Polyangium spumosum: one gene and its partner. The protein of the gene in region 2 interacts with the protein of the main gene of each other region in a pairwise test. Links are inferred from orthologs where the notes say so. Each region holds a gene or a part of one and is shown on either strand. Other genes may lie near its edges.

Evidence for each region.
Region 1: the proteins of ftsA (region 2) and GF068_RS03775 interact in binary tests that used the Escherichia coli proteins (3 or more experiments, as listed by UniProt). The link is inferred for Polyangium spumosum from one-to-one orthologs.

Annotation. Positions count from the first base shown.
Region 1 is NZ_WJIE01000001.1:875,741-878,846, forward strand. What follows is about bases 53-2,841. They hold GF068_RS03775 (rod shape-determining protein), read right to left. Parts: upstream 2,070-2,841; coding sequence 1,035-2,069; downstream 53-1,034. Other genes in these bases: mreC (rod shape-determining protein MreC), read right to left, coding at 53-921; rpmG (50S ribosomal protein L33), read right to left, coding at 2,291-2,452; GF068_RS46080 (RNA recognition motif domain-containing protein), read right to left, coding at 2,693-2,841. Outside these bases: GF068_RS03765 (hypothetical protein), read right to left, coding at 1-24; more of mreC, read right to left, coding at 49-52; more of GF068_RS46080, read right to left, coding at 2,842-3,106. UniProt on the Escherichia coli protein: Forms membrane-associated dynamic filaments that are essential for cell shape determination. Acts by regulating cell wall synthesis and cell elongation, and thus cell shape.
Region 2 is NZ_WJIE01000009.1:343,479-346,587, reverse strand. Bases 273-3,064 are described here. They hold ftsA (cell division protein FtsA), read right to left. Parts: upstream 2,434-3,064; coding sequence 1,111-2,433; downstream 273-1,110. Other genes in these bases: GF068_RS29305 (cell division protein FtsQ/DivIB), read right to left, coding at 2,588-3,064; ftsZ (cell division protein FtsZ), read right to left, coding at 273-944. In the rest of the region: more of ftsZ, read right to left, coding at 1-272; more of GF068_RS29305, read right to left, coding at 3,065-3,109. UniProt on the Escherichia coli protein: Essential cell division protein that assists in the assembly of the Z ring. May serve as the principal membrane anchor for the Z ring.

The DNA of each region.
Region 1 (3,106 bases), on a different replicon or contig from region 2:
AGCGAGAAATGCGGTGTTTCGCATCGTCCTCTCTCCTCCTCTCCGACCTTACCGCCTCGGCGTGGAAGAGCCAGACGCGCCCGCCGAGGCCTCCTCCGGGGGCGCGGAGGTGACGATGAGCACCTCCTCGAGCCGCGAAAAATCCACGGCAGGCGTCGCGTAGACCTGCTGGTAGATGCCGAAGTCCCGCTTCACGACCTGCGTGACCTTGCCGACCGGGATGCCCTTCGGATACCGCTTCCCGACGCCGCTCGTGACGAGCAGATCGCCGACCTCCACCTCGTCGGTGCGCTGCACGTACTCCACGCTGCAGAGGTACTTCGACTCGTCGCCCGTCCCGCGGACGAACCCACGCGCGCCCGTCCGCTGCACGACGACGTCGACGCCGCTGCCCGCGTCGACGACGAGGCGCACGTCGATGGTGTCGCCCGAGATCTTGAGCGTCGTGCCCACGACGCCGTCGGGCGAGATCACGGGCAGGTTCGGCTGGATGTCGCGCGACTCGCGATCGAGCGTGACACGCGCGATGCGGAAGAACTCGTTCGTGTTCTTGCCCGTGACGACGGCGCTCACGACGTCCGTGCGGACGCTCGTACGGAGATCGAGCAGGCGCCGGAGCCTGCGGTTCTCCTCCTCGAGCGCCTCGAGCTTGCGCACGCGCTCGCGAAGACGCGCGTTCTGCGAGGCGATACGCGCGTTGTCCTCCTTGACGTCGACCAGGTAGATGTAGTCGCCCCAGATGTTCGAGAGCCCCCGCGCAAGCGTCGCCGCGGCGTACTGGAGGGGCGTGGCGATCCGGACGATCACCTTGTCGGCGCCCGTGACCTTCCCCGGATCACGCATGCTGGCCCGGAGGAACCAGAACGGCACCGCCAGGGCGAGCAGGACGATGGCCAGATCGCGGTAACGCTTGAAGTTCATGCTTCGGGCGGCTCTGGCGCCGTGAAACGCGCTGTCCGTCGGGGCGAAGGGCTCCCCGCTCCTCCCTCGATGCCACGAGACGCGCGCGGACGCTACCTGCTCACGCGCGCCGGTTAGCTGATCGTGACTTCCTTCAGGAGCTCGAGGTGATCGAGCGCTTTTCCGCTGCCGAGCACCACGGCGCTGATCGGATCGTCACAGACCATCACCGGCAATCCCGTCTCCTCGCGGAGGAGCACATCGAGGTTTTTCAGGAGGGAGCCGCCGCCGGTGAGCACGATCCCCTTGTCGACGATGTCGGCCGCGAGCTCGGGGGGCGTGCGCTCCAGCGCGACGAGCACGGCGTCGACGATCGCGTTTGTTGGTTCTGCAAGCGACTCGCGGATCTCGTCCGAGTTGACGACCACGGTCTTCGGGATGCCCGCGACCATGTCGCGCCCCTTGACCTCCATCGTGAGCTGCTGCTCGAGCGGGTACGCGTTGCCGATCGTGATCTTGATCCGCTCCGCCGTCTGCTCGCCGATGGCCATGTTGTACTTGCGCTTCATGTACGCCATGATGGACTCGTCCATCTTGTCGCCGCCGACGCGCACGCTCTGCGAGTAGACGATGCCGGCGAGCGAGATGACCGCGACCTCGGTCGTGCCGCCGCCGATGTCGACCACCATGTTGCCCGAGGGCTCGGTGATGGGCAGGCCGGCGCCGATCGCCGCCGCCATCGGCTCCTCGATGAGGTACACCTCGCGCGCGCCCGCGCCCTCCGCGCTCTCCTTCACCGCGCGCTTCTCGACCTCGGTGATGCCGAAGGGCACGCAGATGATGATCCGCGGCTTCACCAGCGTGCGGCGGTTGTGCGCGCGAGCGATGAAGTAACGCAACATCGCCTCGGTGATCTCGAAGTCGGCGATGACGCCGTCGCGCAGCGGCCTCACGGCTTGGATGTTGCCCGGCGTGCGTCCGAGCATCTCCTTCGCCTCACGGCCGACCGCGAGCACCTTCTTGCCGCCGCGGTTGTCGCGTTGCACGGCCACCACGGAAGGCTCACAAGAGACGATGCCCTTGCCCTTCACGTAGATGAGCGTCGTGGCGGTGCCGAGATCGATCGCGAGATCGTTCGAGAACAGGCCGTAGAGCCAGTCGAAGATCATCGCATCGCCTTATGGAAGCTGTGGGTCCGGTCCGCCCGAGACGCGCATGAATGCCGCACGGGCAGGGGCCGGTCCTATCATCCTTGGGGGGTGGTCGCAACGAGAGCACCTGCTCAGGTCGAGCACACCCGTTCAGCAGCAAGCACGGGCGGACCCATGGCCTCGCCATGGATCCACCCGTCCATCACGAACGATTCAGCGGCAGATCCCGAAAAGGCCGATCAGCCCTTCGAGATCTTGCCTTCCTTGTGCTCGTAGTGCTTGCGGCAGACCGGACAGAACTTCTTGATGACGAACTTGTCCGACATCGTCCGCTTGTTCTTGGTCGTGTGGTAGTTCGCCCGGCTGCAATTGGCGCACGTCAGCTTGATGATGTCGCGCATGGCTATCTCCTGAAACTCACCGGTTCCGCGCCGGCTCGGTCACGGGCACGCTCACGTCCGAGCGCGCGCTGCGAAACCCGCCCTCCACAGCCCCGCCGCGGCGGGGGGGCCCGAAGGAGGGCGGTAACCTACGGAATTTCCCGCCGCTGTCAACGTCGGCGAGCACGACCTTCGGCAAAGATCCCAAACGAGCCGTGACGGGCGAGCTCGAGCCGACGCTCGAGCGCTCGCCCAGCCCGATCACTCGTCGTCTTTTCCGGTGTCCCTCCAGTCGTCGTCGCGGCCCCAGTTCTTGTTGTTGCGACGTCCGCCGCCACCTCCAGGGCCGTCCCCGTCGTGACCGCCGCCGCCGCCACGACGACGACGATCGTCGAACGTCTTGCGCTGCGGAGGCGGAGGAGGCGCAGGGGCGTAGCCGCTCGGCCCACCACCACCACCACCGCCGCCATACCCGCCGCCGCCGCCGCCGCCGCCGCCGCCGTAACCGCCGCCGCCGCCGCCGTAGCCGCCGCCGCCGCCGTAACCGCCGCCGGGACGCTCCGCGCCTGCCGGACGTTCGCCCTTCGGATGCGCGAGGTTGACGACGAGCCGACGGCCACGCACGTCCACGCCGCGCAGCGCTTCGATCGCGCCCTTCGCAGCCTCGGCGCTCGC
Region 2 (3,109 bases):
ACGGTCACCTTGATCATGTCGCCCATCGTCTCGTCGATGGTCGCGCCGAAGATGATGTTCGCGTCCTCGTGCGCCTGCTCCTGCACGAGCGTCGCGGCCTCCTCGATCTCGCGCATGCGCATGTCGGGACCGCCCACCACGTTGATGAGCACGCCCATCGCGCCCTCGACGGAGATGTCGTCGAGCAGCGGCGAGGTGATGGCCATCTCGGCGGCGAGGCGCGCGCGGCCCTGGCCCTTCGCGCAGCCCGTGCCCATGAGCGCGCGGCCCATGTTGCTCATGACGGTCTTCACGTCGGCGAAGTCGACGTTGACGATGCCGTTCTGCGTGATGAGGTCGCTGATGCCCTTGATCGCCTGGTAGAGCACCTCGTCGGCCTTGCGGAAGGCGTCCACGAACGAGAGCTCCTCGTCGCCGAGCGAGAGCAGCTTCTGGTTCGGGATCGTGATCAGCGTGTCGACGTGCTCGGAGAGCATGGCGAGGCCCTGCTCGGCGCGGCGCGCGCGCTGCTTGCCCTCGAAGAAGAAGGGCTTCGTCACGACGCCGACGGTGAGGCAACCTTCCTCGCGGGCGAGCTGAGCGATCACCGGAGCGGCGCCCGTGCCCGTGCCGCCGCCCATGCCGGCGGTCACGAACACCATGTCGGCGCCCTGGATGAGCTCCTTCAGGCGCTGGACGTCCTCGAGCGCTGCTTTGCGGCCCTTCTCGGGATCGGCGCCCGCGCCGAGGCCGCGGGTCACGTTCGAGCCGATGTGCACCTTGATGGGCGCGATGCTCGCCGACAGCGCCTGCGCGTCGGTGTTGACGACCTGGAACTCGACCCCTTCGAGGCCGAAGTTGATCATCGTGTTGACGGCATTGCCGCCCGACCCGCCACAGCCGATCACCTTGATCCGGGCGTCGTAACCCGCATGCTCGTCGGCAAACTCGATGGAGAAACTCATGAAACGCCTCCCGGGATTTCTTTCCGGCCGCTCGGGGCCAAGGGAGCCTCGCCTGCTCCCGAGGGCGACTCCGTGGGGTGCCTCTCCCCCGCGAAACCGCCTATCAATCACTCAAGTCTTTCCGTATCGCGACTTCGTTTTACGAAATTTACCCTCGTGCGTCAGCTCAGAAAGCTGCGCGCAACCAATTCCAGAACCGACCCCCTTGACGTTTTTCGACGACCGACTCCTCGGGCATCTCCCGTCGATCCGGCCTCGATGGCGCCGTCACGCGCGGCGCGGTCTGGCGCGGCGGCGGCGGCGACGACTCCACGAGGACGCGCGGCTCGCGCGCCTGGCGGAGCTGGCTCGCCCCGTAGTGGAGCAGCCCCACGCCCGTGGCATATTGCGGGCCCGCCACGAGCTGCGTGATTCCACGCATCCCGACCGGTACACCGAGACGAACCGGCATACCCAGGATCTCCTCGGCGAATTCACTCATGCCTTCCATGAGCACCGCGCCGCCCGTGAGGACCGCGCCCGCCGCGAGCTGATCGAGCAGGCCCGCGTCCTCGATCCGCTTGCGGATCACCGCGAAGATCTCCTCGATCCGCGGCTCGATGATGTCCGAGAGCACCCGGCGAGGCACCTTGCGCGGCGGATGCCCGCCGACGCCCGGCACCTCGACCTCCTCGTCGTCCGCCACCATCCGCCCGAGCGCGCAGCCGAAATTACGCTTCAGCCGCTCCGCCTCGGCCATCGGCGTGCGCAGGCCCGCCGCGAGATCCGCCGTCACGTTGTTCCCGCCGGCCGGAATCACGCTCGCGTGCGCGATTCCGCCGTCCACGTAAATCAGCAAATCCGTCGTACCGCCGCCGATATCGATCACGGCCACGCCGATCTCTTTTTCGTCCTCCGAGAGGACGGCCTCGGCGCTCGCGAGCGGCTCGAGGACCACGTCGGCCACGGTCAATCCGCAACGCTCGGCGCAACGGACCACGTTTTGCACGCAGGACGTGGCCGCCGTGATGAGGTTCACCTTCACGCCGAGGCGAACGCCGCTCATTCCCACGGGGTCACGAATACCGTCCTGGTTGTCGACCGTGAACTCGCGCGGCAGGGCGTGCAGGATCTGCCGGTCGGCGTCGATCGGAATGGCGCGCGCGCCCTCGAGGACGCGGTCCACGTCGACGTCCGTCACCTCTCCGGCGCCCACGGCGACCACGCCGTCCGAGGACTGGCCGCGGATGTGGTTGCCCGCGACGCCCGCATACACCGTGCGAATCTCGACGCCGGCCATCGTCTGCGCGGCCTCGATGGCCTCCGCGATCGACCGGACCGTCCAGTCGATGTTCGCGACGATGCCCTTGCGCAGCCCGCGGCACGGGACATTGCCCACGCCGAGGATGGTGATGCCATCGTCGTCGACCTCGCCGACGACGGCAGACACCTTCGTCGTCCCGATGTCGAGACCAACGACAATCTCGCTCTGGTCCATCCTGCTCTTCATTCGCGTCCACCCGATACGGAGGCCATGCGCCTCTCGAAGCAGGGCGACGCTGACATGGGCCGCGGGCGACGGCCAAATTTCGAGACGGGGTTCGGGGCGCAGGACGCCGAAGGCGATCCGAAGCCCCGAGCGTAGGACGACGTCACGCGCGAGTTCATCGCATCCTCACGACGACGCGCTCGGGGTGCGCCTCGTTGTCGAGGAAGATCACCGAGGGGTTGGCCTTGCGCTTCGAGAGCTCCAGCAAGACACGCGCGGCCTGCTCGATCTTCTCGCGGAACCTCGTCTGGCCCAGGTAAAGCGAGATCGCGTCCTTGCCGATCGTCATGACGATCGTGCCGTCGCGCTCGAGGTGGACCTCCTGGATGGGGTAACGCTTGCTGATGCCCGCGCGATCCATGTCCTCGACCACGTCGAGCGCGCGACGCAGCGCGTTCACCACGCCGGGCCGGTCCGCGGCGACCTTCTCGGGCGTGATGCCTGTCACGTAGGGCAGGTCGATCGGGTCACCTTCGGCCACGCGCTTGAACGGGTCGCCGTCGCGGGTGACGAGGTAGAGATCGCCGCCGATCGTGGCCACGGCCCAGGCCTCGCGCTCGACGACCGTGATGCGCACGGTGTTCGGGAGCGTGCGCGTGACGATGGCCTTCTCGACCCAGGGCTCGGTGGTGACGGC